DNA from 2 places in the Cupriavidus sp. H18C1 genome. Region 1 is predicted to be linked to the other one. Evidence: predicted binding sites of a transcription regulator. Region 1 holds the regulator's gene; the other holds the start of a gene.
What was found. Region 1 encodes NrdR, which represses ribonucleotide reductase genes. Its sites were predicted from a motif close to CACNANATNTNGTG; they were not measured.

Region 1 (14,616 bases):
CGCATCGCTTCCTCGATGTGGGCCATCGACGTCGCGTACGAGATGCGGATGTACTCGCGCGCGGTATGCGGGCCGAAGTCCAGGCCGGGCACCAGCACCACGCCGGCATCGTGCAGCATCGCCTGCGTCAGCCGGTCCGAATCGCCGGCGGCCGGGTGCTGGACGCCGCGGCAGTCGGCGTAGACATAGAAGGCGCCATCGGGCTTGACCGGCACGCCAAAGCCCAGCGCTTCGAGCGCGGGCACGATGGCGTCGCGGCGGCGCTGGAATTCGGCCTTGCGCTCGTCGTAGATCGCCAGCGCCTCGGGCGTGAAGCAGGCCAGCGCCGCGTGCTGGGCTACCGCCGACGCGCAAATGAACAGGTTCTGCGCGACCTTCTCGAAGTCGGCGACCAGCGCGTCCGGCACCACCAGCCAGCCCAGCCGCCAGCCCGTCATGTTGAAGTACTTGGAGAAGCTGTTGACCGTGACGGCATTGTCGTCGAGCGACAGCGCCGACACCGGCCGGCCGTCATACGACAGCCCCTGATAGATCTCGTCGACGATGGCAAAGCTCCGGCGCTGGCGTACCTCGGCAAGGATGCGCTCCAGCTCGTCGGGCAGGATCGAGGTGCCGGTCGGGTTCGATGGCGAGGCCAGCAGCACGCCGCGGGTGGCATCGCCCCAGTGTTCGCGCACCTGGTCGGCGGTCAGCTGGAAGCGCGCCTCCGGGCCGCTCGGGATCATCCGGGCGACGCCGTCGAAGGCCGCGACGAAATGCCGGTTGCAGGGATAGCTCGGGTCCGGCATCAGCACCTCGGCGCCGATCTCCACCAGCACCGCGCAGGCGAGCAGCAGCGCGCCGGAAGCACCGGCGGTGACGATCACCCGGCGGGCCGGGATATCGAGCCCGTAGGCGGTCTTGTAGTAGCCCGCGATCGCCTCGCGCAGCGCGTGAATGCCGAGCGCGCCGCTGTATTGCGTCACGCCGCGGCGTATGGCCGCTTCCGCCGCCCGGATCACCGGCTCGGCCGCGGTGAAGTCGGGCTCGCCGATGCCCATATGGATGATGTGCCGGCCGGCACGTTCGAGTTCGGCGGCCTGTTTGGCCAGCTCCATCACGTGGAAGGCGCGGATATTGGCGAGGCGGGAGGCGGTGGCGAGGCGCTGTGGGTCCATGGCGGGTAACTCGGAATCGGTGGAATAGGGCGGTGCGCCGTCGCGGCGCGGCGCGGTTTGGCGCACCACCGCGATCATCGCCGGAAATGAAAACACCCGCCTGGGCGGGTGTCGGTCCGGCGCATGCCGCGAGGCGGGGCGCCGGTCAGCGTCGGGCGGCGACCTCGGTGGCGCGCACCTGCGCGGCAACCTTGTCGAGCACGCCGTTGACGTACTTGTAGCCCTCGACGCCGCCGAAGGTCTTGGTCAGCTCGACGGCCTCGTTGATGACGACCTTGTACGGGATGTCGATGCAGTGCACCAGCTCGTAGCTGCCGATCAGCAGCGCCGCGCGCTCGACCGGCGACAGCTCCTCGACGGTGCGGTCCAGGAACGGCGAGAAGGCGGCGGTCAGCCTCTCTTCCTCGCGCACGGCGCCGTTGAGCAGCGCGTCGAAATGCTCGCGGTCGGCCTTGTTGAAGCCCTGGGCGTCGTGCAGATGGGCCTGGATCGCGCCAATGTCGTTGCGGTTCAGCAGCCACTGGTACAGGCCCTGCAGCGCCAGTTCGCGCGAACGGCGGCGCGCGCTCTTGGGCGGCGCCTTGGCGTCGGAGCGGCCGGACTTGGCGGCAGGCTTGCCGCCCTGTGCTGCATCACTCATCGTCGTCCTCGTCCTCGTCGTCCTGGCCGCGCAGCGAATCGAGCGCCGCCACCAGGTTCGCCATCTCCACCGCGGCACGGGCGCAGTCGCGGCCCTTCTCGCGGGTGCGGGCATGGGCCTGGGCGTCGGTATCGACGGTCAGGATGCCGTTGGCGATCGGCAGGTTGAAGTCCAGGCCGACGCGGGTGATGCCCGCGCCCGACTCGTTCGAGACCAGCTCGAAGTGGTAGGTTTCGCCGCGCACCACGGCGCCCAGCGCGATCAGCGCATCGAACTGGCCGCTCTCGGCCATCTTCTGCAGCGCCAGCGGGACTTCCAGTGCGCCGGGCACCGTCACCACCAGCGTGTCTTCGCCTTCGATGCCCAGCTTTTCCAGCTCGGCCACGCAGGCCTCGCGCAGCTCGTCGCAGACCGGCTCGTTGAAACGCGCCTGCACGATGCCGATGCGCAGGCCTTCGCCGTCGAGGTTGCTCGGGTAGAAACCGTGATCCATATCGTTCTCCAGGGTTCGGTGGGCGGCCGCGCCCGGGATGGGCTGGCCGCCGGTATTGGGGGGGACGCTCAGTCGTCGTCGCCGTTCATCGGCTGGTAGCCGGTCACTTCGAGATCGTAGCCCGTCATGCTGGGCATCTTGCGCGGCGAGGCCAGCACGCGCATCTTGCCGACGCCGACATCGCGCAGGATCTGCGCGCCGATGCCGTAGGTGCGCAGGTCGGGCTTGCGCGGGGCGCGGGTCTGCGGCTCGTCCAGCGCGCTGAATTGCGCGAACAGCCGCTCGGCGCTGTCGCCGCAGTTCAGCAGCACCATCACGCCGCTGTCGGCCGCGCCGATCGCCTCCAGCGAGGCCGGCACGGTCCACGAGTGGGTGGTGCGCGAGACCTCGAGCAGGTCCAGCACCGACAGCGGCTCGTGCACGCGCACCAGGGTCTCGCGGTCGCGCTGCGGGTCGCCCTTGATCAGCGCCAGATGGGCGTGGCCGCTGGGCTTGTCGCGGTAGGCGATGCTGCGGAAGGTGCCGTACGGGGTCTGCATGATGCGCTCGCCGACGCGGTCGACGATGCATTCGGTGCGGCTGCGGTAGTGGATCAGGTCGGCGATGGTGCCGATCTTCAGGCCGTGCAGCTCGGCGAATTCGATCAGGTCCGGCAGGCGCGCCATGGTGCCGTCGTCCTTCATGATTTCGCAGATCACCGCGGCCGGGGTCACGCCGGCCAGCGCGGCCAGGTCGCAGCCCGCTTCGGTATGGCCCGCGCGCATCAGCACGCCGCCGGGCTGGGCGGTCAGCGGGAAGATGTGGCCCGGCTGGACCAGATCGCTGGGTTTGGCGTCGCGCGCGACGGCTGCCTGCACGGTACGGGCGCGGTCGGCCGCCGAAATACCGGTGGTCACGCCCTCGGCCGCCTCGATCGACACCGTGAAGGCGGTGCCGTGCGGGGTGCCGTTGCGGCTGACCATCGGATGCAGTTCCAGCTGGCGGCAGCGCTCGGGCGTCAGCGTCAGGCAGATCAGGCCACGGCCGTACTTGGCCATGAAGTTGATCGCCTCCGGCGTCACGAAATCGGCCGCCAGCACCAGATCCCCCTCGTTCTCGCGGTCTTCCTCGTCGACCAGGATGACCATGCGGCCGGCACGGATCTCGGCAATGATGTCTTCGGTTGGGGCGATCGTCATGAGGTAGGCAAAGGAAAGTCTGGCGGGGCGGCCCCGGGCGAGGCCCGTGAGGCGACTGCGGCGCGCCGGGGCGGCGCGCGGTTTAACCCGGCATTGTACGCGATGCGGGGCGGGGGCAAGGGGCGCCGGGGGCTGGGTTCGCCCGAGGCGCCCCCGGTCGGAGCCGGCCCGGGAATGGCCCTCGGGGATGGCCCCGGGGGATGGCCCCGGGGGATGGCCGCGGGGATGGCCGCGGGGATGGCCGCGGGGATGGCCCGCGGGATAGCCAGCAGATGGACGAGGGGATGGGCCCGCCGATGGACGGGGCAATCCGGCCGCGGCAGCCCTGCGTGGGCCCGCCAGCGGGCGTTCAGCCCAGCTTGCCCTCGGCGCTCAGCATCCGCTCCACATAGCGGGCGATCAGATCGATCTCCAGATTGACCTTGGCGCCGGGACGCAGGTCCTGCAGCGTGGTCACCTCGATCGTATGGGGAATCAGATTGATCGAGAATTCGCAGCCGTCGGCCTGGTCGGTCACGCGGTTGACCGTCAGCGAGACGCCATTGACGACCACCGAGCCCTTGTAGGCCAGATAGCGCGCCAGCTCCCGCGGCGCGCGCACGCGCAGCTCGTGCGATTCGCCGACCGGCGCGAAATGGGTGACTTCGCCGAGTCCGTCGACATGGCCGGACACCAGATGCCCGCCGAGCCGGTCGGCCAGGCGCAGCGCCTTTTCCAGATTGACGCGGCCGGGCTGCGCAAGGCCGGTGGTCTTGTCCAGCGACTCGCGCGAAACCTCGACGTCGAAACGGCCGGGCTGGAGCGCCACCACGGTCATGCAGGCGCCCTGGATGGCGATGCTGTCGCCGATCTGCACGTCGGACAGGTCCAGGCCCCCGGCGTCGATCCGCAGGCGGACGCCGGCGTTGTCGGTGTTCTGGTCGCCCAGCGGCGTCACGGAGTCGATGCGGCCGACGGCCGCCACAATGCCAGTAAACATGGTCTGGTCAGCAGGGAGGGAAAGCAAAGGGGAAAGCAAAGAGGAAAGCGGCATGCTAGCAGCCCGAAGCGAGACGTGCCGTTCAGCCCGCCGGATGGCGGCGCGCGATCAGCCGCAGGTCGTCGCCGATCTGCCGCACATCGTGCCAGCGGAAGGCCGGCGCGTCCTGCAGGCGGGCGAGCGGCGGCAGGTTGAACATGCCCTGCGCGTCGCCGAGCAGCCGGGGCGCGAGATAGACCAGCAGCTCGTCTGCGCAGCCTTCGCGGATCAGCGAACCGTTGAGCTTGAAGCCCGCCTCGACATGCAGCTCGTTGATGCCCCGCCGGCCCAGCTCCTCGAGCATGCGGCGCAGCTCGACCTTGCCGTGCGCGTTGGGCAGCACCACCACTTCGGCGCCGCGCGCCTCCAGCGCGGTGCGGCGCGCGCGATCGTCGATCGCACAGAACACCAGCACGGGCTTGGCGAATTCGCCGGTGTCAGGCGTCAGCATGCGCGCGTCCAGCGGCACCTCCAGGCGCGAGTCGATCAGCACGCGCTGCGGCTGGCGCGGCGTGTCGATGGCGCGCACGGTCAGTTGGGGATCGTCGTCGCGCACGGTGCCGATGCCGGTCAGGATCGCGCAGGCGCGAGCACGCCAGGCATGCCCGTCGTCGCGCGCGGCCTGGCCGGTGATCCACTGGCTGGTGCCGTCATGCAGCGCGGTGCCGCCATCGAGCGAGGCCGCGACCTTGACGCGGACCCACGGCAGCCCGCGTGTCATGCGCGAGACGAAGCCGATGTTCAGGTCGCGCGCCTCCTTCTCCAGCAGGCCGCAGCGCACGTCGATGCCGGCATCGCGCAGCCGCTGCAGGCCCCGTCCCGATACCGTGGGATTCGGGTCTTCCATCGCCGCGACCACGCGCTTGACGCCGGCGCGCACCAGCGCATCGGCGCACGGCGGCGTGCGGCCGAAATGGCTGCACGGCTCCAGCGTGACGTAGGCGGTCGCGCCGGCGGGATCGATGCCGCGCGCGGCGGCGTTCTTCAGCGCCTGGATCTCCGCGTGGTCCTGGCCCGCGGGCTGCGTATAGCCTTCGCCGATCACCTTGCCGCCCTTGGTCAGCACACAGCCCACGCGCGGATTCGGCGTGGTGATGAACATGCCGCGCGCGGCGAGCGCGAGGGCCTGCTGCATGGCGGCGTGATCGGTTTCGGAGAACATGAGTGGGCGGTTTTCCTGCCGGTTGTCTTGACTGGCGTGGCTGGCGTGGTCGGTCTGGCTAACTGGGTCAGGCCAAGCCGGCCGGCCAAGTCGGCCTGGCCACGCCGGCCGGGCATGACGGACCGCGGTCGTGGCCGGTGCGCGGCTCAGGGCTCGCTGTCGGTCCGGCTGTCGCAGTCGGCGTCCTGCCAGGGCGTACAGATGCGCAAGCGGCCCAGCGCGCCGAGCCTGACCTGACGCTGCGCATGGCCGCAGCGCACAGTAAAGGTGGCCGCATAGAAGCCGCCACGTTCCGACCGAGAGTATCCCACAGGAGCCAGCCGCAGCGCGCGGCCGCCGTCGGTGGCGCGCAGCGTGACGCGCAGGCAGGCGGCGGCCAGGCCCACGGAGGACAGCGCCGGGGCGTCGGTGGCTTCGCTGGTGCCTGTGGCTGCTATGGCCCCTATCGTCCCTATCGCCCCTATCGCCCCTATCGCCCCGGTGGCTCCCATGGCCCCTGTCGCCCCTGTCGCACTGGTGGCCCCGTCGGCCATGCTGGCCTCGCCCGGGAGGATGCGCCACCCGCGCGAGAAGTCGGCGGAGCCGGGCTGCGGCGCCAGCAGAACCGTGCTGCGCCTGGCCAGCGCGAATTCACGTGCCGTCTCGATCGAGGCCGCCAGCAGGTCGGCGGCCAGGCGGATCTGCTGCCGCTCCAGCGCGTCGCGATACGACGGATAGGCCGAGGCCGCGAGCGTTGCCGTGATCGCCATCGCGGCGAGCCATTCGATCAGTGTGGCGCCCGTTGTGCGTGCGCGGCGCCGCGGGTCCTTGCCGCGGGGCCGGCTCAGCACGCTTCCGGCCATGGTACCGGCCCGGCCGTGTCCGCCGAATCGATCAGCCATTCCCCGCTGCTGCGCAGGATCAGCGTGCCACAAGCGGGGTCGGGCCATTGCGGCACGGCATGCAGTTCGATGCAACGGTGGAGGTCGCGCTCGCGCTGGCCGGCGGCAAGGCAGGGCAGCGCCGCCAGCCGGTAGCGCGCAGGCGCCGGCGGCGCGGGCACCCACTGTGGCCATCGTCCGGCGGGACCGTGACCGCTGTCGTCGGCGAAGCCGCCCCGGGCCATCGCGTGGCGCTGCAGGTCCAGCATTGCCGAGATCATCGCGGTGCGCGCCTGCGCGCGCCAGCTGCGTTGCAGGTGCCGATGCCAGCTGGTGGCCGCGATGCCGGCGACGATGGCGGCGATGGCGATCACGATCAGCAGTTCGATCAGCGTGAAGGCGGGGGAGCGGTTGGCGGTCATGGCGGATGATGGGGGGGACACGGCGAGTCAAAGCGGGTCATGGCGGGTCATGGAGGGTCAAAGCGGGTCATGGCGGGTCAAAGCGGGTCATGGCGGGTCATGGCGGGTCAGGGCGCGTTATGGCGCGTTTATGGCGAGTCAAAGCGCGTGGTGGCCGGTAATGCGGGTCACGGCGGGGCTTGCAGGCGCATGGAAGGGCATGGCCCTCATGGCGAGTCAGGGCGCCTCATGACGCGACATGACGTCACGATGGATAAGGCGGGACGAGTTCGCGCCAACCGAGCCGCCGGACGCGGGCGGCTTCCGGGTGGCTTGCCGCTGCGCGCCGTGAAGACGGATCGCTCCCTTCCGCATCGATCCATTCGGTCTGCAGCACGACGCGCGCGGCCGGGTCGCGGCCCTGGCCAAGCGCGGTGATGCGATAGCGCTGCGCCGGCATGCCGGCGGGCGCCGATCCGCCGGTGTTTTTCGGCGGCAGCCGTTCGATCAGATAGCGCGGCACGGTGGTGGCGCCGGCCATGTCCGGCGGGATGATCGGCAGCGTCGCGCCGGTTACGTTTCCGACCGGGACACCGATGCCGTGCGCGGGCGGGGCCTGATCCATCCAGGCCCGCCACGCCGGTGGCCGGCCCGGAGCAGGGCTGCACAGGCCGCGCTGCGCCTGCGTGCCGCAATGGCCGGGCGCAGGCCAGGAGGCGAGGCGAGCGTTGCGGCCGGCCAGCGCCGCGCTGGCGGCAGGTCCCGTCATGGCGGTAGTTCCGTCGATGGCGGCCGGTCGCGCAATGGCGGCAGGTCCGCCAACGGGGACAGGTCCCTCAATGGCGGCGGGTCCCGCAATGGCGGCAGGTCCCGCAATGGCGGCAGGTCCCGTCATGGCGGCGGGTCCCCCCAATAGCGGCAGGTCCCCCAATGGCGGCAGTTGCGCTCAGCAAATCGTGCTCGCCATCGAGCAGCGCGACCTCCGCGCCGCGAAACGCAATCTCGCGCTCGAGCCGCTGGCCGATTGCCTGATGTCCGGCCAGGAGCAGTACGAACAGCGCGCCGGCCAGGGCGAGGGTCAGCGTCGACAGCACGACCACCGAAATCAGCGTGATGGCGCCGCGTGGGACCCGCGCTGGCATCGCAACGCCGGTGGCGCTCAGCATGGCGACTCCGCGCAGAACGAGGCATTGCGCAGCCACACGGTGGTGGCGAACACCCGCCGCGAAACGGTGGGCCGGGAGCGGGGCATAAACGCGATATCGTCGCCTTGCTCGCCGGTGGTGCGTGGCGGCAGCAGTGGCAAGGGCGTCGCGGCCGTGCCCGGCATGCCAGCCCCGCTGCGCAGCACCAGGGCGATCTGCACGGCCAACACCTTGCGCCACGCTTCCGTTCCGCCGATGGCAAGTTCGCTGGCGCGCAGGAAGGTGTCGACGCGGCCGTCGCCGTCGCGGTCGACGCCATAGCGCAGCTGCAGGGTCTCGACACCGCGGGCCAGTGCGCCGGTGCTCCACGTCGTGCCGCCGCTGCCTCCAATGCCGCCACCGCCACCGCCACCACCACCACCACCACCACCACCGACACTACTGCCACCACTGCTGCCACTGCTGCCACTGCCACCATCGCGGCGCCCGGGATAGCGGCACAGCAATTGCGGCTCGCCGTCGGCGCCGTTGGCCACGTACAGCAGGTTGGCGGTCAGGTAGCCGGCCGCCCGCGGCGACGAGGCCGGTGCGGGTTCCGCGGCGGCCACCGCGATGGGGACCGGGTAACCGCTGCAGTCGGACAGGTAGCGGTCGGGCACCGCCGGATCGCCGAAGGGATGGTCGCCGCCGAAGCGGATCAGCAGCGCATCGCTGCCGGCGATGCCGGGTTTGCCGCAGTTCAGTGCGTCGCCGAGCGTCGGCTGGCCGCAGTCGTCGCGACCGATCAGCGGCGGGGGCAGGGCGGCGGTCGGCGCCGGATGCCAGCCGGCATGGCGCAGCAGCGCGGCAATCGCGTCCAGCAGGGCGCCGCCGCGCTGCTCCAGTTCACGTTGCTCGGCGGCCAGGACATAGGCGGATCGCATGGTCAGGAAGGCCGTCACCGCAGCGCTGCTCGCCAGCGCGCCGAGCAGCAGGCCGACCATCACCTCGACCAGCGACCATCCGGCCGTCGCGGCGGACTGCCATGGCGAACCCGCGCGGCTGGGCCCGGGCGATCCGATCGCCCATGGGGCGACGATCGCCGCGCGCATGGTTGCAACCGTCGTGCTCATGGCCGCAACCGCAGCGCGATGGCGCGCAACGCGGTCCGGGGCTGGGCCGCATCCGCCCCGCTGCCTATGCCGAGCGCCGGGGGGCAAGGGGCCGACCACGACGACGCGCTGGCCGGCCGGACAGCTCGATTGCGCCGCGTCGGCCGGCACCGACGCGCACCAGCGTGGCGGCGGCACGCCAGGCATCCGCGCCAGCGCAGGGAGCCGGGCGGGATCGGGCAGCGCATCCGGTCCCGCCAGCCCGGCCAGCTCGGCGCCCTCGGCGGCGAGCCGCAGGGCCTGGCCGATCCGCAGCGGCTCGCGCCACCATTGCAGCGCCATTGGGGCGAGCCCGGCCAGCGGCAGCAGGCCGATGCCGAGCAGGGCGAGCGCGACCAGCGATTCGAGCAGCAGGTAGCCGCGGTGGCGCGCACGCCGGCGGTCAGTCAGGCAAGGGCAAGAAGGGGAGCGGCAGTCGGCGCGCCATGGAAGGGCGCCGGCAGTTGAGGCGCCGGAAGGCGCCGAACCGGTCGATAACCGGGAAGCGGCCGGCAACGCCGAAGCGGTCGTTAACTCGGAAGCCGCCAACAACGCCGAAGCGGTCGGCACCGCTGAAGCCGCAAAAGGGATAGCAACCATCGCTCTGGTCCTGCGCGTGACAAGCGGGGACCAGATTAATCGTCAGCGAGCGGGGATAAGGTTTCGGACCGTGGAGGATTCGACAAGGATTGCAACAGCGGCAATGGCAACGGCAACTGCAGCAAACAGCGGCGACGGCAACAAGCAGCTACAAGCGGCGACAAGCAGCATCAGGCAGCAACACGCGGCGACAAGCAGCATCAGGCAGCAACACGCGGCGCCAAGCAGCTAAAAGCCGCAACACCCCCACGCCGCCGCGAAGCAACGCCTCAGCGCTTGCCGTTGGGCGAGCTGACTTCGGCCAGCACGTCGGAGAACTCGGACACGTCCTCGAAGCTGCGGTACACCGAAGCGAAACGGATATAGGCGATCTTGTCGAGCTTGCGCAGTTCGCGCATCACCAGTTCGCCGACCTGGCTGCTCGGGATTTCCTTCTGCCCCAGCGCCAGCAGCTTTTCCTCGATGCGCGCAATCGCCTCGTCGATGGCCTCGGCCGACACCGGCCGCTTGCGCAGGGCCAGCCGCATCGAATCCTTCAGCTTGCTGCGCGCGTAGTCGACGCGGCTGCCGTTCTTCTTGACGATGGCCGGGAAGAACAGCTCGATCCGCTCATAGGTGGTGAAGCGCCGATCGCAGGCCTCGCAACGGCGGCGCCGGCGCACGGTATCGCCTTCCTCGGACATGCGGGTGTCGAGCACCTGGGTATTGGAGTGACCGCAGAAGGGACATTTCATCGGACCACCTGGAGGCGGAGGTTGAGCGGCCGCGCGCCGCCCGCCGAAGCGGGGGCGCGCGGCGACGGCCGATCAGCCGTAGACCGGGAAGCGCTTGGTCAGCGCCGCGACCTGCTCGCGCACGCGCGCGATGTTGCCGGCATCGTGCGGGTTGTCCAGCACGTCGGCGATCAGGTTGGCGACCTGACGCGCTTCCTCTTCCTTGAAGCCACGCGTGGTCATCGCCGGCGAGCCCAGGCGGATGCCCGAGGTCACGAACGGCTTTTCCGGATCGTTGGGGATCGCGTTCTTGTTGACCGTGATATGCGCGTCGCCCAGGATCTTCTCGGCTTCCTTGCCGGTGATCTGCTTGGCGCGCAGGTCGACCAGCATCACGTGGCTCTCGGTGCGGCCCGAGACGATGCGCAGGCCGCGCGCGATCAGGGTCTCGGCCAGCGCCTGGGCGTTCCTGACGACCTGCTGCTGATAGGCCTTGAACTCGGGCGACAGCGCTTCCTTGAAGGCGACGGCCTTGCCGGCGATCACGTGCATCAGCGGGCCGCCCTGGATGCCGGGGAAGATCGCCGAATTGATGGCCTTCTCATGCTCGGCTTTCATCAGGATCACGCCGCCGCGCGGCCGCGCAGGCTCTTGTGCGTGGTGGTGGTGACGAAGTCCGCGTGCGGCACCGGGTTCGGGTAGACGCCCGCGGCGATCAGGCCCGCGTAATGCGCCATGTCGACCATGAAATAGGCGCCGACCGACTTGGCCACGGCCGCGATGCACTCGAAGTCGATGCGCAGCGAGAAGGCCGACGCGCCGGCGATGATCAGCTTCGGCTTCTTCTCCTGGGCCAGCTTTTCCAGCGCGCCGTAGTCGATGTCCTCGTCGGCGTTCAGGCCGTAGCTGACCACGTTGAACCACTTGCCGCTCATGTTCAGCGCCATGCCGTGGGTCAGGTGGCCGCCTTCGGCCAGGCTCATGCCCATGATGGTGTCGCCCGGCTTGAGCACGGCGAAGAACACGCCCTGGTTGGCCTGCGAGCCCGAGTTCGGCTGCACGTTGGCGGCCTCGGCGCCGAACAGTTGCTTGACGCGGTCGATCGCGAGCTGCTCGACGACGTCGACATATTCGCAGCCGCCGTAGTAGCGCTTGCCGGGATAGCCCTCGGCGTACTTGTTGGTCAGCTGCGAGCCCTGGGCGGCCATCACGGCCGGCGAGGTGTAGTTCTCGGAGGCGATCAGCTCGATATGGTCTTCCTGGCGCTGATTTTCCTGCTGGATGGCGGACCAGAGTTCGGGATCGATCTGGTCGATCGTGTAACGGCTGCGTTCGAACATGGCGAAAACTCGTCTGTAGAAGGATCGGTGAAAACCGTGCAATGACGGCGGATTGACCGAAGGATACGGGAACGGAACGACGGTAGGGCGCGCGGGGAAGACGCATGCGAACCGCGTCGCCGGCCTGGGCGCGGGGCCCGGGACTGGCGGCGCAGGGCGCACCCTGCTTCCCATTCGCTGGCCCAGGCGAGCGGCAGGCGCGGCGGCTATCGCAAGGGGCCGGGGCCGGGCGTTGCGCCCTGGCTTCGGACCGCTTCCGGTGGCTTGGCGCCAGAGATCTTGCGCTTCCTCGTGGTAGTACCCACTGACTTCGCCAGTCGCGCAAGGTGGAATGGTTGGCCGGAGTTTACGCGAGGCCCCGGCTCGCCGCAAGCCGGCTGGGCCGCCTGGGACGGGGCCTGGCGGGCGGGAAGGGGGGGCGCTCGTCTGTAGGACGCCACGGCGTTGCGTTGTCGGACGCCGTGTGACACCGAAGCCGCGCCCGCGTCCGTTACAATCGCGGCCATGACGAATTTCGTATGGCCGCTGCGCGTCTACTGGGAAGACACCGACGCCGGCGGGGTGGTGTTCTACGCCAACTACCTCAAGTTTTTCGAACGCGCGCGCACCGAATGGCTGCGCTCGCTCGGTATCGAGCAGCAGGCCCTCGCCGATGAATCGGGCGTGGTCTTTGTCGTGCGCAGCACGGCGGTGGAATACAATGCGCCCGCCCGGCTGGACGACCTGCTGGAGATCCGTACCCGTATTGAACGGGTCGGGCCGGCCTCGGTCCAATTCGCCCAGGAAGCGTGGCGCGGGCCGCTGATGCTGGCCGCGGGCACGATCCGGGTGGGATGCGTGGACCGCGACAGCTTCCGCCCGGCCCCGATTCCCGCACCCGTCCTCGCAACCATCAAGACCGCTCGATGAATCCCGTGACCGTCACGCAAGACATGTCGATCCTAACGCTGGTGATGCACGCCAGCTTCCTGGCGCAGGCCGTGATGGCCTTGCTGGTCGTCATGTCCTTGTTCTCCTGGACCTATATCTTCCGCAAGCACATGGCGCTGCGCGCCGCGCGCACCCAGACCGAGGGCTTCGAGCGCGATTTCTGGGCGGGCGGCGACCTGCAGGCGCTGTATCACAGCGCGGCCAACAACCGGCACAGCACCGGCGCGCTCGAGCGGATCTTCGAGTCCGGCATGGGCGAGTACCTGAAGGCGCGCGAGCGCAGCAACGACGCCGGCGCGCTGCTCGACGCGGCCCGCCGCGCGATGCGCGCCGCCTACCAGCGCGAGATGGACGTGCTCGAGTCTCACCTGCCGTTCCTCGCCTCGGTCGGCTCGGTCAGCCCCTACATCGGCCTGTTCGGCACGGTCTGGGGCATCATGAACGCCTTCCGCGGCCTGTCCAACGTCCAGCAGGCGACGCTGGCCTCGGTCGCGCCCGGCATCGCCGAAGCGCTGGTGGCCACCGCGATCGGCCTGTTCGCGGCGATTCCGGCCGTGATCGCGTACAACCGCTACGCGACCGAGATCGACCGGCTGGCGATCCGCTTCGAGAGCTTCATGGAAGAATTCCTCAACATCCTGCAGCGGCAGACCCGCTGAAGGCCAGGCCAAGGAGAAGCGCAGCATGGCAGCCATTCAGCGCCGCGGCGGCTCGCGCCGCCGGGCCAGCGCCGACATCAATGTCGTGCCGTATATCGACGTGATGCTGGTTCTGCTCGTCATCTTCATGGTGGCGGCGCCGATCGTCAGCCCCGCCGTGGTGGACCTGCCGACCGTGGCCGACGCCACGCCGCAGCAGAAGACCCCGCCGATCGTCGTCACCGTGCACGAGGACGGCACGCTGACCGCGCGCGGCAAGAGCCCGGAGGGCGCCTCGTTCGAGCGCAAGCTCGACACCAAGGGCCTGCTGGACTTCGTGCACCAGCGCCAGAACGAGAACCCGGACCAGCCGGTGGTGATCGCCGCCGCCCGTGCGGTCAAGTACGAGGCGGTGCTCGACGTGATGTCCGAACTGAAGGCCGATGGCGTCAAGCGCGTCGGCCTGATGGTCAAGTCCAAGTAACCGCTGGATGACGACCGGATGTCGCCCGGAACCTTGCCGTTAGCCTTTTCCATGAAGACCGCCGACTCCTATCCGTATCAGCCGGTCAAGGAACGCGGCACGCTGCGCTCCTTCCTGCTGGCGCTCTTCATGCATCTGCTGCTGGCCATCGTGCTGTACTACGGTGTCAACTGGCAGATCAGCACTCCCGCCGGCGTCGAAGCCGAGCTGTGGGAGGAAGTCCCCGATACCCCGGCCCCGGAGCCCACTCCGCGGCCCCAGCCCCAGCCGACTCCGGCGCCGCCGGCACCCGTGGCGCAGCCCAAGCCGGAAGAGGACGCCGACATCGCGCTCGAGCGCCAGAAGCGCCGCGAAGCCGAGGCGCGCGAGGCCGCGCGCAAGCAGGCCGAGCTGAAGGCGCGCCAGGAGCGCGAGGAACGCGAGGCGGCCGAGCGCCGCGAGGCGCAGCGCAAGGAAGAACAACGCAAGGAAGCCCTGCGCAAGGAAGAGCAGCGCAAGGAAGAGCAGCGGAAAGAGGCCCAGCGCAAGGAAGACCAGCAGCGCGCCGAGGAGCAGAAGCGCAAGGAACAGGCCGAGCGCAAGGAAGAGCAGGCGAAGAAGGCCAAGGCGGACGCCGAGGCCAAGGCCAAGGCGAAGGCAGACGCGGACGCGAAGGCCAAGCGCGAGGCCGCCGCCAATGCCCAGCGCCAGGCCGAACTGGCCCGCCTGAAGGCGCTGGCCGGCGGCA
Region 2 (14,616 bases), 1.3 Mb from region 1:
GGCGGCAGCACGCCCTGCTGGTCGGCGGTGGCGGCGACGGCAGGTTGCAGGGCGGGTTGAGGCGCGGGCTGCGGGGCAGCCTGCGAATTGGCTTGAACGTCGTCGTCCCAGCTGAGCATGGTGTTGTTCTCCGTGGAAAGCGTTGGTGCGCCAATTCCGACGACGCCCGCGCAGGCGTTCCATTGTCGGGATCGGCGTCGCGCCGGAAGGGTTTTGCGGCTTACTGGCCGGGGGCGACTTCAGGCTGCGCGGGGATGCCGTACGTGCCCCATAAACGTCCAGGTGCCGGACTGCGTGTGTGGCTGGGATGGCGCGAATAAGCCTTCATATGCCATCCCTCCATCACTGTGTTGATCTGGATGCGATTGTAGCACTCGCGTCGAAGGCCGGGGCCAAAGAAATACTACTGATCGTGCCGGGACCATCCTCAAACACTATCAGTAGTAGGTGCGCCTTCCTTCCGCCCAAGTGAGGCGGGCGGGCCGGATGCTGACGATATCACCATCTTTCCCGGCTCGGCCTCTGCGCTCCTGCCGCATACGGACGCGGCGGAGCCAGTCGCCACTGGAGCCCGCCGGCAGGCTCACGGATCCGGCTGAAGTTATGGGAATTGAGGGTGTCATGACGTTTTCCGGCGCGCTTGTATAAAAAACGAACGCTCCTTTTCCTTTCCTGCGAGTGTTAGCGCTCATCCCAGGAAATCGCTGCCATATTCCATTCGCCCGCCTCGAGGGCAACCCCCAACCATTGGAGCCCATCATGTCGAAAGCAGAACTCGATCAAGTCGTAAAGGCCTCGGCTGCGCTCATCAATGAGCAGGACGTCGAGCTCGCCGCCATCGAAGTCGAAGCACAAATCGAAGGGCGCGCCTGGAATATGAACCAGCCGTTGAACATGATCGCGTACGAAGACCAGATCTAAGTGCATGGAATGTGCCCATCGCCCTGGTGGGCACTCTCTCGTTGAGCAGGAGGCCGCCTTGATCTTTCAAACAAGCTTCGACGCGCAAATCCAGACGATCCTGACATTGACTGCCACGACTCATCCTGAGGGCGCGAGCGAATGCGCTACGCTCAGCGGTTTGGCGGCTCGGTATCGGAACTTCCTGGCCACCCTCAAACAGCGGCCGATTTCCGAGGTGGAGCTGAAACCGACGTTCGTGATGGACGCCGACGCACAGGCTCGACTGTCGCGGCTGTTCAGCAACGACTCGCTGCTGGATGACAAGGCGCAAGCATGCGTGATAAGCAGCGCCAACGACCCCGACAACGAACGGAAAAGACGCCTTGTCACCGGGGCTGTCAATCAGCTCGCGCAGCATTCCCCACAACATGCGGCATTGTTCGACATCATCATCACGGACATCCTGCTTTGTTCTTCGTCGGTGGCGAGGGGCGGCTCGACGTCACAGGCCATCGGATTGATATGGATGAATCCCGGGCCGGATTATCACCGGAGCGATGTAGTAGAAATCCTCGTCCATGAACTCACCCATCACGCGTTGTTTCTGGATGAGCTGCGTTACGCGCACTACAACTACTCCGTTCTATTCGACTCCAGCACCTGGACGACCTCGGCCATCCTGAACATCCCACGTCCGCTGGACAAGGTGCTCCACAGCATTGTCGTTGCGGCGGAAGTGCTCCTGTTCCGGGAACAGTGCTCGGGACATCTCTCCGCGCCGCGGGTCCATCCGCCAACCCATCTGATGCTGGAACAGCTTCGCGAGTCGATCCAGTCGACGAAGCGAACCCTGTCCCGCTATCCCCAAGCATTCCGGCCTCGCGCAACCCAGCTGCTGCTGCATGCGGCATCCGTGCTCGACGAGGTGAGGCCGACCGAAGGGTGCGCGCAGTGAGCCTCCGCGCGGCCGCCTTCCGCCCGCTGCGTGACGACATCATGAATCCATGCTGGTGAACCGTGAACCGAACCACTCCCGCAAGCTGTGACTGTGACACTTGGCGCATTCTGCTGCTCCATCGAAGTGCCTGGCTTGCAATTGGGCTGATTGTCCTGCATCAGGCAATCATTGCCAGTTCCACTTATTTCCTGACCGCGGTTATCACCCAATTCGAAGCAGGCGGCGATTACGGAAAATGGCTCTATTTCTATCTCGCCAGCATGACGATTCCTTATCTGCCGGGCTGTCTGTCACTGTATGTGATGCAGCGGTGGATCAACGAAGCCCATGCGGCTGTCGTTCAATGTTTTGTCGAATGTCTTCGCGACAAGACGGAAGTATTTCGGAATACCACGCTCAAGGAACGGATCGGTGCCGCATTGGCCAGTAATTCGTTGCCGGTACTACGGGATCACATCACCTTTATCCACGATCTGACCAGCTTCACGCTCAACAGTGTCTTGAGCATGATCGTCATCGGGCTGCTGCTGCCCCCAAGGCTGCTGCTCGGCTATCTCGTCAGCTTGATGCTGTGTACGGCCATTGTCCTCGCCACCCGCGGCCTTGTCTCCCGTGCATCCGCCCGTTACGAGGGGGAACTATATCCGCTACGCATCCGTGCTGGCTCGCGCCTGGGAAAACGTGACGCTGGGCAATCGCCACAACGAACTGCTGTGGCAGCAGCAGCGCAGGGAATCGGCTGCGCAATTCTATGGGTGTGCCGACCGTCTGCAGGCCACAAGGCAGCTCGGAAATATTGTCCTCGCCGCCGCTTCGTTACTGCCGACCGTCTATCTGATCCTGTCCGTGACGCAATGGGGGCATGCCGATGCAAGCATCGTTGCGGCCATCATTGTCAGCCTCACCCGCGTATTTCTGGTACTCAATTCGCTCAGTGCCCTTGTCTACAAGGCGCTGGATTTTTCGTCGGTTCACTCGCGGCTCCACGTCTTGCTCGATGCCGCAAGGTCGATCCGGCCGGAAGGCGAAACCTCCCTCAATCTCGGCGGCGTGGTTCGAATCAACGGTCAGCCGGTAGCCGGCGTCGAGGAGGCAACCCGCATCATCGGCGCCGCGCACAACGGGCGCCTGACCATTACGGGCGCCAACGGCAGCGGCAAGTCCACGGTTCTGCTGGCGTTGAAAGACCGTTTCAAGGAGCGCAGCTTTCTGCTTCCTACTCAGCATCACCAACTGATCTGGAAAGCGGATCTTTCATCCATGTCCAGCGGCGAGCGGACGAGGGCCTCGATCGCGGAACTGCTTCAGCTGGATGACGTCAACCTGATCCTGCTGGATGAATGGGACGCCAACCTGGATGCCTCCAATCGCGAGGCGCTCGATGAACTGCTGGACCAGTGCTGCATGGACCGGACCATCGTCGAGGTCAGGCACTAGGAGACGAATGTGGAACACACTGATCTGGCTCATCGCCTGCTCCACGACGACACCTTCAGGGCAAGCTGCCATCGCAGAACGTTCTTGCGCATGCGGGCCTCGGAGCGCGAGCTCCGAGAATTGTTCTCCTGGGACGCCCTCAACTACTGCTTGTCCTGTAACCGGCTGACCAACGATCGGCTGCGTTTGTCGACGGAGAGGGACCACGATCTTGTCAACAGGAGAGCATTCCGACCGGTCAAGGATCGATTCGGCAGAAGAACGGACCAGCTCGTGATCAGCGAATTGCACCGATTGATGCGGGAAGGCGTGACTGCCGTATTGGAAGCAGTCAATGAGCTCGCCTCGGGAGTGGAGACATTTACGGAACAGGTGGGAGGCACCCTGGGGGGCCAGATCGACCGCGAATGCCTACGTTTCGTTCGGCGAGACATCGGGTTTTGGGCGGCACAATGACGATCATGACGTCATCGTCATACAGATCGATGGGCGAAAAAAATGGACCTTCTTTGAATCGCCAAGCGGTCACCAACACGCGAGCGTCACCGAAATTTCGGATCCCGAGAAGCTGAAACCCGGCGCGGCCGTGACCGTCTCGCGGGGCGACATCATGTTCATCCCGAAAGGCACCTGGCATGACGTCATTTCGATCGGCGAGCCCAGTCTGCATTTGACCATCAGCGTGGTCTACCCCACGGTCTCCGATTTCATCGCATGGGGCATGCAGCAGGATCGCTTTGGTATCCCGTTTTACCGATATTCGACCGGGAGACGGGTCATTCGAGACGCTGGTGGACGACAGCATGCAGTTCATGACCGCTCTGATCAGCGACGAGAATCTGAACAGATTCTTGCGGTTCTATCGCTCGGGCCATGCCAACGCGAGAATCAAGGCAGACTTCCCCGTTCTCAATCAAGCCACGGGCGAGGCGATGTTCCGGCGAATACCGATCGACGCGGTACCGCTCGAGCGAAATGCCGACAGTGTGAAGATATACGCGCTGGGTCGAACGCATCTGCTGACGGACGAAGAGTATTCGGTCCTGTGCCGGCTGCCACATTTCGGCGGGATGCGCGGATACGACCTGGCATCGCAAGAGGCAGACTGGGAGGTCATGTCGCGACGGCTCCAAAGTCTCATGGACATAGGGCTTGTCGGCAAGGATGTCGAATACCGATTCGGTTGCGATGCTCCTCGTGAGGTCGCTCCGTAAAACAAAAAAACCCGCAGGCCCTGATCAGGGACCTACGGGTCTTTTTTAGAAGCCCGCTGTCAGCCGGCTTCCGTTTCCACCGTTATTGGCAGGCTTCGCACTCGTCGAACCCCGGATCGCCCGGGCGCATCGTGCAGACCGCGCCTTCGGCTTCGGGCATCGCCGGCGCCGAGGCGGCAGCCTGGTCCAGCGCCGAGGCCGAGGCACCGCCGGCGGCGGCGCCCGACGACACCGCGTTCAGCGAACCGCGCGACACGGTCGACTTCTCGACGTGCGTGGCGGCGATGGTGCGCAGGTAGTAGGTCGTCTTCAGGCCGCGGATCCACGCCAGCTTGTAGGTGTCGTCCAGCTTCTTGCCCGAGGCGCCGGCCATGTAGATGTTCAGCGACTGGGCCTGGTCGATCCACTTCTGGCGGCGGCTGGCGGCCTCCACCAGCCAGGTCGGTTCGACCTCGAACGCGGTCGCGTACAGGTCGCGCAGGTCCTGCGGAATGCGGTCGATGCGGGCCAGCGAGCCGTCGAAGTACTTCAGGTCGGCGACCATCACCTCGTCCCACAGGCCGCGTGCCTTCAGGTCGCGCACCAGGTAGTCGTTGACCACCGTGAACTCGCCCGACAGGTTCGACTTGACGTACAGGTTCTGGAAGGTCGGCTCGATGCAGGCCGACACGCCGATGATGTTCGAGATCGTCGCGGTCGGCGCGATCGCGATGCAGTTCGAGTTGCGCATGCCGTGCTGCTTGATGCGGGCGCGCAGCTTGTCCCAATCCATCGTCGACGACTGGTCGACCTCGAGGTAGCCGCCGCGTTCCTCGGCCAGCAGCTTCAGCGAGTCCTGCGGCAGGATGCCGCGATCCCACAGCGAGCCCTCGTAGGTGCTGTAGCGGCCGCGCTCCTCGGCCAGCTCGGTCGAGGCCTGGTAGGCGTAGTAGCAGACCGCCTCCATCGAGGTGTCGGCGAACTGCACTGCGGCGTCGCTGGCGTACGGCACGCGCAGCACGTGCAGGCAGTCCTGGAAGCCCATGATGCCCATGCCGACCGGACGGTGGCGCAGGTTCGAATTGCGCGCCTTGTCGACCGCGTAGTAGTTGATGTCGATCACGTTGTCGAGCATGCGCATCGCGGTGCGGATGGTCTTCTCGAGCTTGGCGTGGTCGAGCACATGGCTGCCGTCGGCCTGCTGCTTCAGGTGGGCGACCAGGTTCACCGAGCCCAGGTTGCAGACCGCGATTTCGCTGTCGTTGGTGTTCAGCGTGATCTCGGTGCACAGGTTCGAGCTGTGCACCACGCCGACGTGCTGCTGCGGGCTGCGGATGTTGCAAGGATCCTTGAAGGTGATCCACGGATGGCCGGTCTCGAACAGCATGCCCAGCATCTTGCGCCACAGCTGCATCGCCGGGATCTTCTTGAACAGCTTCAGCTCGCCGCGCGCGACCTTCTCTTCGTAGCCGAGGTAGGCCTTCTCGAATTCCTTGCCGACCTTGTCGTGCAGGTCCGGGCAGGTCGACGGCGAGAACAGCGTCCATTCGCCGTTCTCCATCACGCGCTTCATGAACAGGTCCGGAATCCAGTTCGCGGTGTTCATGTCGTGCGTGCGGCGGCGGTCGTCGCCGGTGTTCTTGCGCAGCTCGAGGAATTCCTCGATGTCCAGATGCCAGGTCTCCAGGTAGGCGCAGACCGCGCCCTTGCGCTTGCCGCCCTGGTTGACCGCCACGGCGGTATCGTTGACCACCTTCAGGAACGGCACCACGCCCTGCGACTTGCCGTTGGTGCCCTTGATGTGCGAGCCCAGCGCGCGCACATTGGTCCAGTCGTTGCCCAGGCCGCCGGCGAACTTCGACAGCAGCGCGTTCTCCTTCAGGCCCTCGTAGATGCCTTCGAGGTCGTCGGAGATCGTGGTCAGGTAGCACGAGGACAGCTGCGAGCGGCGCGTGCCCGAGTTGAACAGCGTCGGCGTCGACGACATGAAGTCGAACGACGACAGCAGGTTGTAGAACTCGATGGCGCGGCCTTCACGGTCGCTCTCGTTCAGCGCCAGGCCCATCGCGACGCGCATGAAGAACGCCTGCGGCATCTCGATGCGGGTCTCGTCGATGTGCAGGAAGTAGCGGTCGTACAGCGTCTGCAGGCCCAGGTAGTTGAACTGGAAGTCGCGCGAGGCGTCCAGCGCCGCGCCCAGGCGCGCCAGGTCGAAGGTCGCGAGCTTCTCGTCGAGCAGCTCGGCCTCGATGCCGCGGGCGATGAACTTCGGAAAGTACTCGGCGTAGCGGCTGCCCATCTCGGCCTGGGTCACTTCCTCGCCGAGGATTTCCTTGCGGATGGTGTGCAGCAGGATGCGGGCGGTGACCTGGCTGTAGGCCGGGTCCTTCTCGATCAGCGTGCGGGCGGCGAGGATGGCCGAGTCGTAGACCTGGCTCATCGGCACGCCGTCGTACAGGTTCTTGACCGTTTCCTTCAGGATCGGCTCGGCCTCGACGCCACCGCCCAGACCGGCGCAGGCGGTGTCGATCAGCGCGTGCAGCGCGACCAGGTCCAGCGGTCGGGTGACGCCGCCATCGGTCACGTTGAAGCTGACGCCGCCCTGCACGCGGGCGACGGCCTGCGCGTTGGCGTGGCTGCGCTCCTGGTTGCGCTTCTCGCGGTAGAGCACGTAGGCGCGCGCGACCTCATGCTCGCCCGAGCGCATCAGCGCCAGCTCGACATGGTCCTGCACGTCCTCGATGTGGAAGGTGCCACCGTTCGGACGGCTGCGCAGCAGCGCGCGCACCACGTTCTGGGTCAGCTGCTCGACCAGCTCGCGCACGCGGGCCGAGGCGGCGCCCTGCCCGCCGTTGACGGCGAGGAAGGCCTTGGTCATCGCCACCGAGATCTTGCTCGGCTCGAAAGCGACCACCGCGCCGTTGCGGCGGATGATCTTGTAATCCTGGTAGTTGCCAGCGGCGTTCTCAGCGGCGGGGCTCGGCTGCGCCACGGCGGCGGAACCGGCCTTGCCGGCGAATTCTTGTTGGGCCGTCTGCATGAAGCACTCCTGTTTTTTTGACCAGTGTTATCAACGACAAAGAGCCCTTGGAAAATGCGCAAAAAGAGACATCCCGGGCGCGGCGATGCCGTGCCGGATTACTGCCTTGCTGCATTCCCGTGGAGGGCTCTTGTGACGTGCCGACCCTGTGGCGCGCGGCTGTACGCGCTGCCGGCCGGCTGGAAACGCTTGTCGCGCGTGGCGCGAAGGCAACCTGCCGAGCCCGTGGCGAACGCTGCACGCCTAGGTCGGCTCCCCCGAAAGCACCACTAGATGTAGTGGTCATAACGAAAAGCTGGACTAAGTATAGTGAAATGAATCGCGTTGACCAGTCTTGACAAGCGCTGCCGCAGGCCGGTCCGGCGCCACGCGAACCGCCCACCTCCCCGCCAGACCAAGCGGCTCAAGGGTTGCGACCGTTTTGTCGGTTGCCGCACCGACGAAAGAATTTTTTCGATGAGCGCCGCGCTTCCGATAGTCCCGCCGATATCCCCCCCGAAAGCCCCGCACCGGCAAGGGTTTTCGGCTAGGGAAGCCGCCCCGTCGGGGCGGTACGGCAGCATCGCCGGAGCGAGCCCCCGCCGCCTGCGCAAAGCGCGGCCAGTCAAAGCACGGGCCGGGGTCGGTCTTGCGGCCGGGGGCGATATCGCTGTGGCCGGCCACGGCCGCGATCGGATAGGCGCGCAGCAGCAGCCGGGTCAGCGCGGCGGCGGTGTCGTACTGGGCCGGCTCGAACGGCAAGGTGTCGCAGCCTTCGAGCTCGATGCCGATCGAGAAGTCATTGCAGCGCTCGCGGTCGAAGAACGCCGACTGCCCGGCATGCCAGGCGCGGTCCTCGCAGGAGACGAACTGCACGAGCTCGCCGCTGCGCCGCACCAGGAAATGCGCCGACACACGGACCGCGTGGATGGTGGCGAAGAACGGATGGCGAGCCGGGTCGAGCCGGTTCAGGAACAGCGCCTCGATATCGTCGCTGCCGAACTCGCCGGGCGGCAGGCTGATGTTGTGCACCACCAGCAGATCGACCGGCATGCCGGGGGGACGCGGATCGAAGTTGGGCGACGGCACCCGGCGCGCGCCCTCGACCCAGCCCGCGCCGTCGAGCCGCAGCCGGGACGGAAGCGGCGCCTTCATGCGGGACCGCCTCCGTCGTCGCCGCCGTCGCTGCCGCGATTGCCGCCGCGATTGCCGCCGTTATCGCCGTCCCTGTCGCCAAAACGGTCCTGGGATTCGGGCAGATGCGCAGCACGGCAGTAGTGCAGGCCCTGGTAGGCGATCGCCTCGCTGCGCGGCAGATGCACGCCGCAGTGGGCGCACGGCACCATCGCCTCCTGCGCGCGGCCGTCGGCGCCCTGCCGCGGCACGCCGGCATCGGCCGGCGGGGGTTCGGCCCGGCGCGCGCGCACGCGGCTGCCGAGCCACCAGAAAATGGCCAGCAGGATCGCCAGCAACAGGAACAGACGTGCCATCGACGATGCCTTGCTTCAGAGGCGATGCAGAATCACTTCGATCACGAAGCGGCTGCCGACATAGGCCAGCAGCAGGATGCAGAACGAGGCGATGACCCAGCGCAGCGCCACGCGGCCGCGCCAGCCGTAGAACCGCCGGCCTGCCAGGATGCCGGCGAACATCACCCACGAGACCACCGCGAACACGGTCTTGTGGTCGAAGCGGAAGACCCGGCCGAACAGCTCCTCGGAAAACAGCAGCCCGGACGCGATGGTCAGCGTCAGCAGCACGAAGCCGGCCGCGATCAGGCGGAACAGCAGCTTCTCCAGCGTCAGCAGCGGCGGCAGCAGATCGAGCCAGCGGCCGAGCCAGCCGACCTGCTGCGGCGCGCCGGCGGCCATCGCGCCGCCCGGCACGTGCACGCCGTGGCCGCGGTTGAAGCCATGCAGCCGGCGCTCGACCAGCAGCATCAGGAAGGCATGGAAGGCCGCCAGCGTGAACAGCCCGTAGGCGACGTTGGCGATGATGAAATGCAGCTTGAAAAGCGGCCGCGCGGCATAGCCCAGGATCTGCGCGCCGGGGAAGGCGAGCGGCATCAGGCTGGCCAGCATCGCCACCGGGATCACGACCAGCCCCAGTCCCGCCAGCGAGAAGAAGAAGCTCTCGATCCAGTAGATGCCGACGCCCAGCCACAGCATCGCCGACAGCGCGAAGGCGAAGCCGAATACCATGCGGTCGGCCGGAAAGATGGTCTCGTGCAGCAGCATGCCGTGGCTGGCGAGCACCGCCACCATCAGCACGTGCCACCAGGCGGGCTGCCCCTCCGCACTGCCGCCCGGCGCGGGACCCGGCATCAGCACCATCGAACCCGGCTGGCCCCCCGATGCCGGGACCGCCCGCCGGACCGCCGGCCGTGCTGGCGGCCAGCCCGGCGTGGCGCGTCGCCCAGCCGTGATAGGCCAGCGCGCAATAGAGGAGTGCCGTCAGGGCATACAGTACAATCGCCATTCGCGCAGTTTACCCTAGCGCCTGCCGTGGTGACCGACGGCAGTGACCCGCGGCGGCAAGGCCGGATGGCGACGCCGCGATGGACGCCCGGCGCCATCGTCCGCGCCGGTGCCACGCCACGGTCCGGACCGCGGTCGACGATGCGGCCGATGACCGGTCACCAGTCGGTCACCGGTCGGCCGATAGTCGGTCGACAGCCGGCCGATGGTCGGCCAACAACCGATCGATGACCGGCCGATAAGCGCGGCGGCGCGCCGCAACCCTACAAAGCCCACCTCCGGATTTCTGCCATGCTGGACAATCTCACTCAACGCCTGGCGCGGGTCGTCAAGACCATGCGCGGCGAGGCACGCCTGACCGAAGCCAATACCGCCGAGATGTTGCGGGAGGTTCGCCTGGCCATGCTGGAGGCCGACGTCGCGCTGCCGGTGGTGCGGGAGTTCGTCGCCCGCGTCAAGGAAAAGGCGCTGGGCGAGGAAGTCGTCGGCAGCCTCACGCCGGGCCAGGCCCTGGTCGGCGTGGTGCAGCGCGAGCTGACCGCGGTGATCGGCGGCGAGGAAGCCGTCTCGGCCGACGGCGCGCCCGGCAAGGCCGCCGAGCTGAACCTGGCGGTGCAGCCGCCGGCGATCATCCTGATGGCCGGCCTGCAGGGCGCGGGCAAGACCACCACGGTCGGCAAGCTGGGCAAATGGCTCAAGGAAAACAAGAAGAAGAAAGTGCTGACGGTCTCGTGCGACGTCTACCGGCCCGCCGCGATCGCCCAGCTCAAGACCGTGTCCGAACAGGTCGGCGCCGACTTCTTCCCCTCGCAGCCGGACCAGAAGCCGGTCGACATCGCGCGCGCGGCGGTCGACTGGGCCCGCAAGCACTATCACGATGTGCTGATCGTCGACACGGCGGGCCGGCTCGGCATCGACGAGGCGATGATGCAGGAGATCGCCGCGCTGCACGCCGCACTCAAGCCGGCGGAAACGCTGTTCGTGGTCGACGCGATGCTCGGCCAGGACGCGGTCAACACCGCCAAGGCCTTCAACGACACGCTGCCGCTGACCGGCGTGGTGCTGACCAAGCTGGACGGCGATGCGCGCGGCGGCGCGGCCCTGTCGGTGCGGCACGTGACCGGCCGCCCGATCAAGTTCGTCGGCGTCGGCGAGAAGCTCGACGGCCTCGAGCCCTTCTACCCCGACCGCATGGCCCAGCGCATTCTGGGCATGGGCGACATCCTCGCGCTGGTCGAGGAGGCGCAGCGCGGCGTCGACATGGAAGCGGCCGAGAAGCTGGCCAAGAAGATCAAGAAGACCGGCGGCTTCGACCTCGAGGACTTCAAGGCCCAGATCGGCCAGATGAAGAAGATGGGAGGACTGGGCAGCCTGGTCGACAAGCTGCCGGCGCAATTCGCCCAGCAGGCCCAGGGCGCCAATATGGACCAGGCGGAGAAGCAGGTGCGCCGCATGGAAGGCATCATCAACAGCATGACGCCGGCCGAGCGCGCCAAGCCCGAACTGATCAAGGCCAGCCGCAAGCGCCGCATCGCCGCGGGCGCCGGCGTGCCGGTGCAGGAAGTCAACCGGCTGCTGAACCAGTTCGACCAGATGCAGAGCATGATGAAGAAGCTCAAGGGCGGCGGCATGGCCAAGATGATGCGCTCGATGGGCGGGATGAAGGGCGGCATGAAGGGCCTGTTCAATCGCTGATCCGCCGCCGAGCGAAGCCCGGCCGCATCACGGACTGCGCCACGACCGCACCACCGACCGCACCACTGACCGCACCTCCGATCGCACCGACAATCGGACCAACGTTCGCACCAACATTCGCACCACCGACCGCGGCACCCTGGCTTCCTGGCCGGCTGCCGCCGCAAAGAACACCGCCAGATCAGGACCGAACATCATGATGACTGCCGAACAGGCCCGCGAACTGTGGGCCAACTCCGAGGAAATCGTCAGCGCCCAGGCCGTGCAGCAATCGCTGGACCGCATGGCGCGCGAGATCACCGACAAGATGGGCGACCGCTTCCCGCTGGTGCTGTCGGTGATGGGCGGCGCCGTGGTCTTCACCGGCATGCTGCTGCCCAAGCTCGAATTCCCGCTGGAGTTCGACTACATCCACCTGTCCCGCTACAACAACAAGACGGTCGGCGGCGAGATGCAGTGGCGCGTGGCCCCGCGCGAGTCGGTCAAGGACCGGACCGTGCTGGTGCTCGACGACATCCTGGACGAGGGCGAGACCATGGCGGCCATCCGCCAGCGCATCATGGACATGGGCGCGCGCGAGTTCTACGCCGCGGTGCTGTGCGAGAAGACGCTGGCCAAGGCCAAGCCGATGCATCCGGATTTCTGCGGCTTCACGGTACCCGACCGCTATGTGTTCGGCTGCGGCATGGACGCCAAGGGCTACTGGCGCAACCTCGGCACCATCCGGGCGCTGAAGGACTGAGCCGGCTCCGGCTCGGCCGGTTGGGGCTCGGGTCCGGGCCCGCCCTTGGGCCCGGCTGCGGCTCCAGCTCCAGCTCCAGCTCCAGCTCCAGCTCCAGCTCCAGCTCCGGCTCCGGCTCCGGCTCCTGCTCCTGCTCCTGCTCCTGCTCCTGCTCCTGCTCCTGCTCCTGCTCCTGCTCCTGCTCCTGCTCCTGCTACAGCTACAGCTACAGCTACAGCTACAGCTTCGGCTCCGAAGCCGAAGCCTGCCGGACGCGCCTCAGTGTCCGGCCGCCAGGATCGGCCACAGCGAGCCGAGCAGCAGCAGCGCCATCGTCACGTTGAACACGCGCAGCACGCGCGGCCGCGCCAGCCAGCGGCGCAGCGAGGCGCCGAACACCGCCCACACCGCCACGCTCGGCAGATTGATGAGCGCCGACAGGCCGGCCAGCAGCAGCACGTTCAGCCACAGATTGGGGTGCAGCACATAGGCGCTGCACGCCCCCACCGCCATCACCCACGCCTTCGGATTGACCCACTGGAATGCGGCCGCCTGCAGGAAGCCCATCGGCTTGCCGACATGGCGGTCCTGCACGCCGCCGGCGGTGGCCAGCTTGTACGCCAGGTAGACCAGGTACACGGTGGCCGCCACGCGCAGCAGCGGCCAGGTCCACGGCAGCGCGGTGAACAGCGAGCCCAGCCCGAGGCCGATCAGCGCGATCATCAGCGCGAAGCCGCTGCTGATGCCCAGCAGATGGGGAATGGTGCGGACGAAACCGAAATTGACGCCGGACGCCAGCACCATCGTGTTGTTCGGTCCCGGGGTGATCGACGACACCAGCACGAAGCCGCCGAAGGCGGCAAACACGGCAGAGCCTGCCGCCAGTTCCGACAGTGCCATGGCAACTCCTTGGAATGCAGGGGAAGCGGCAGTCTAGCGTGGTGACCCTATACAGTACCGGTACAGATTGCCGGGCAAATACCGGCACAGTGCTGCTGGGGTTCCAGCACAGATAGCGGCTGCGGATTAGCGGCTGCGGATTAGGGGCTGCGGATTAGGGGCTGCGGATTGGGGGGCTGCGGATTAGTGGCCGCGGATTAAGGGCTGCGGATCGCGATCAAGGGCCAGACGGCCCGGGCCGGCGTTGGCTCAGCCTTCTCCCCGATATGGCGCTTCCCGCAGCCACTTGGTGGCGATCCACTTCTCGCCCTGCTCGACCGGCAGCCCGGCGTGCAGCGTGCGCTCGTCGAGCGCGCCGTCCTCGCCCAGATAGGCGAAGAACACCGCATTGCCCTGCACCGGATTGACGCGCAAACCCAGCTTCGGGAAGGCGGTCGCCCCACCGGCGGGAACGTCGTTCAGGTAGATCACCAGCGTCGCCATGCGCTGCCCGCCGACGCGCAGCTGGCGCGCCTCGCCGGGGCGCTGCGGATTGAAGAAGTCGTAGTGCGGCTGGTACTCGGCGCCGGGCTTGTAGTTCAGGATCTGCAGCCCTTCGCCCTGCTCGACCGGGACGCCGGTGACCGCGGCGATGCGCGCCTCCAGCGTCTCGATCAGCGGATGCTCGCCGACCTGGAACATCGCCCCCATGCTGGTGCGCGCGTCGATCAGGTTCTCGTCGCCGGTATCGGGATTGACCACCGGCGAACGCGCCAGCCGGCCGCGGGACAGCGCGATCAGCGCCTCGCATTCGTCCGGCATCAGCAGCCGCTGGAACAGCGCGATGCGGGGCGATTCCATCGCGAACAGCACCGGCACGTCGCGGCCGTCGCCGGCGGGCAGCGCATTGGGAGCGGTGATGGCGGGGGGTCGCGTCGGCGGCGGCCTGCGCGGTGTGCGTCGTGACGTCCGCAGGGGCCCTGGCCTTCGCGGACCGCGATGACGACGACGACGATGACGATGGCGATGTCAGTGACGATGCGGCTGCCGCCGGGGATGGACCCGACCGCGCGCCGCGCGCCCCGCCTCCGGCGAGCGCGGCATGCACCGTGGCCCGCGCGAAGGCCGCATCGTAGCCGGACTGGCACATCGACCGCACCAGCGCATCGGCGCCGAAGCCCTGCGCGATATGCCGGGCCAGCCAGCGTTCGAGTTCGGGCGACGAGGTGGCGTAGCCGGTCTTGCCGGCCGCCGGATGCGAGCGGGAGGTCATGACGGATCGGACAGGCGGGTGGGCGGGAACGCGGCGGGGCCGCCGAGGGGTCGGGACGGTG

Region 2: the regulator NrdR is predicted to act here: its motif matches at 7,799-7,812, upstream of OJJOAM_RS11680 (ribonucleoside-diphosphate reductase subunit alpha).

The regions. Positions count from the first base shown of each region.
Region 1 covers NZ_CP186008.1:1,168,226-1,182,841, reverse strand. Annotated here, with positions in the region: gene OJJOAM_RS05635 (pyridoxal phosphate-dependent aminotransferase) at 1-1,157, opposite strand, end outside; gene nusB (transcription antitermination factor NusB) at 1,303-1,797, opposite strand; gene ribH (6,7-dimethyl-8-ribityllumazine synthase) at 1,790-2,290, opposite strand; gene ribBA (bifunctional 3,4-dihydroxy-2-butanone-4-phosphate synthase/GTP cyclohydrolase II) at 2,359-3,468, opposite strand; gene OJJOAM_RS05615 (riboflavin synthase) at 3,818-4,447, opposite strand; gene ribD (bifunctional diaminohydroxyphosphoribosylaminopyrimidine deaminase/5-amino-6-(5-phosphoribosylamino)uracil reductase RibD) at 4,530-5,648, opposite strand; gene OJJOAM_RS05605 (pilus assembly FimT family protein) at 5,795-6,529, opposite strand; gene OJJOAM_RS05600 (prepilin-type N-terminal cleavage/methylation domain-containing protein) at 6,472-6,930, opposite strand; gene OJJOAM_RS05595 (pilus assembly protein) at 7,175-7,534, opposite strand; gene OJJOAM_RS05590 (hypothetical protein) at 7,746-8,075, opposite strand; gene OJJOAM_RS05585 (PilW family protein) at 8,069-9,166, opposite strand; gene OJJOAM_RS05580 (hypothetical protein) at 9,233-9,652, shown strand; gene nrdR (transcriptional regulator NrdR) at 10,054-10,518, opposite strand; partial or broken gene glyA (serine hydroxymethyltransferase) at 10,591-11,837, opposite strand; ZMP/ZTP riboswitch at 12,067-12,168, opposite strand; gene ybgC (tol-pal system-associated acyl-CoA thioesterase) at 12,342-12,746, shown strand; gene tolQ (protein TolQ) at 12,743-13,426, shown strand; gene tolR (protein TolR) at 13,452-13,889, shown strand; gene tolA (cell envelope integrity protein TolA) at 13,941-14,616, shown strand, end outside.
Region 2 covers NZ_CP186008.1:2,501,330-2,515,945, reverse strand. Annotated here, with positions in the region: gene OJJOAM_RS11710 (ribonucleotide-diphosphate reductase subunit beta) at 1-119, opposite strand, end outside; gene OJJOAM_RS11705 (hypothetical protein) at 760-921, shown strand; gene OJJOAM_RS11700 (aKG-HExxH-type peptide beta-hydroxylase) at 980-1,858, shown strand; gene OJJOAM_RS11695 (ABC transporter ATP-binding protein) at 2,519-3,298, shown strand; partial or broken gene OJJOAM_RS11690 (JmjC domain-containing protein) at 3,633-3,944, shown strand; gene OJJOAM_RS11685 (hypothetical protein) at 4,102-4,512, shown strand; gene OJJOAM_RS11680 (ribonucleoside-diphosphate reductase subunit alpha) at 4,595-7,531, opposite strand; partial or broken gene ampD (1,6-anhydro-N-acetylmuramyl-L-alanine amidase AmpD) at 8,074-8,665, opposite strand; gene OJJOAM_RS11670 (PP0621 family protein) at 8,662-9,000, opposite strand; partial or broken gene OJJOAM_RS11665 (cytochrome C assembly family protein) at 9,016-9,988, opposite strand; gene ffh (signal recognition particle protein) at 10,279-11,682, shown strand; gene OJJOAM_RS11655 (hypoxanthine-guanine phosphoribosyltransferase) at 11,879-12,424, shown strand; gene OJJOAM_RS11650 (LysE family translocator) at 12,683-13,303, opposite strand; partial or broken gene OJJOAM_RS11645 (2OG-Fe(II) oxygenase) at 13,553-14,555, opposite strand; gene OJJOAM_RS11640 (lytic transglycosylase domain-containing protein) at 14,552-14,616, opposite strand, start outside.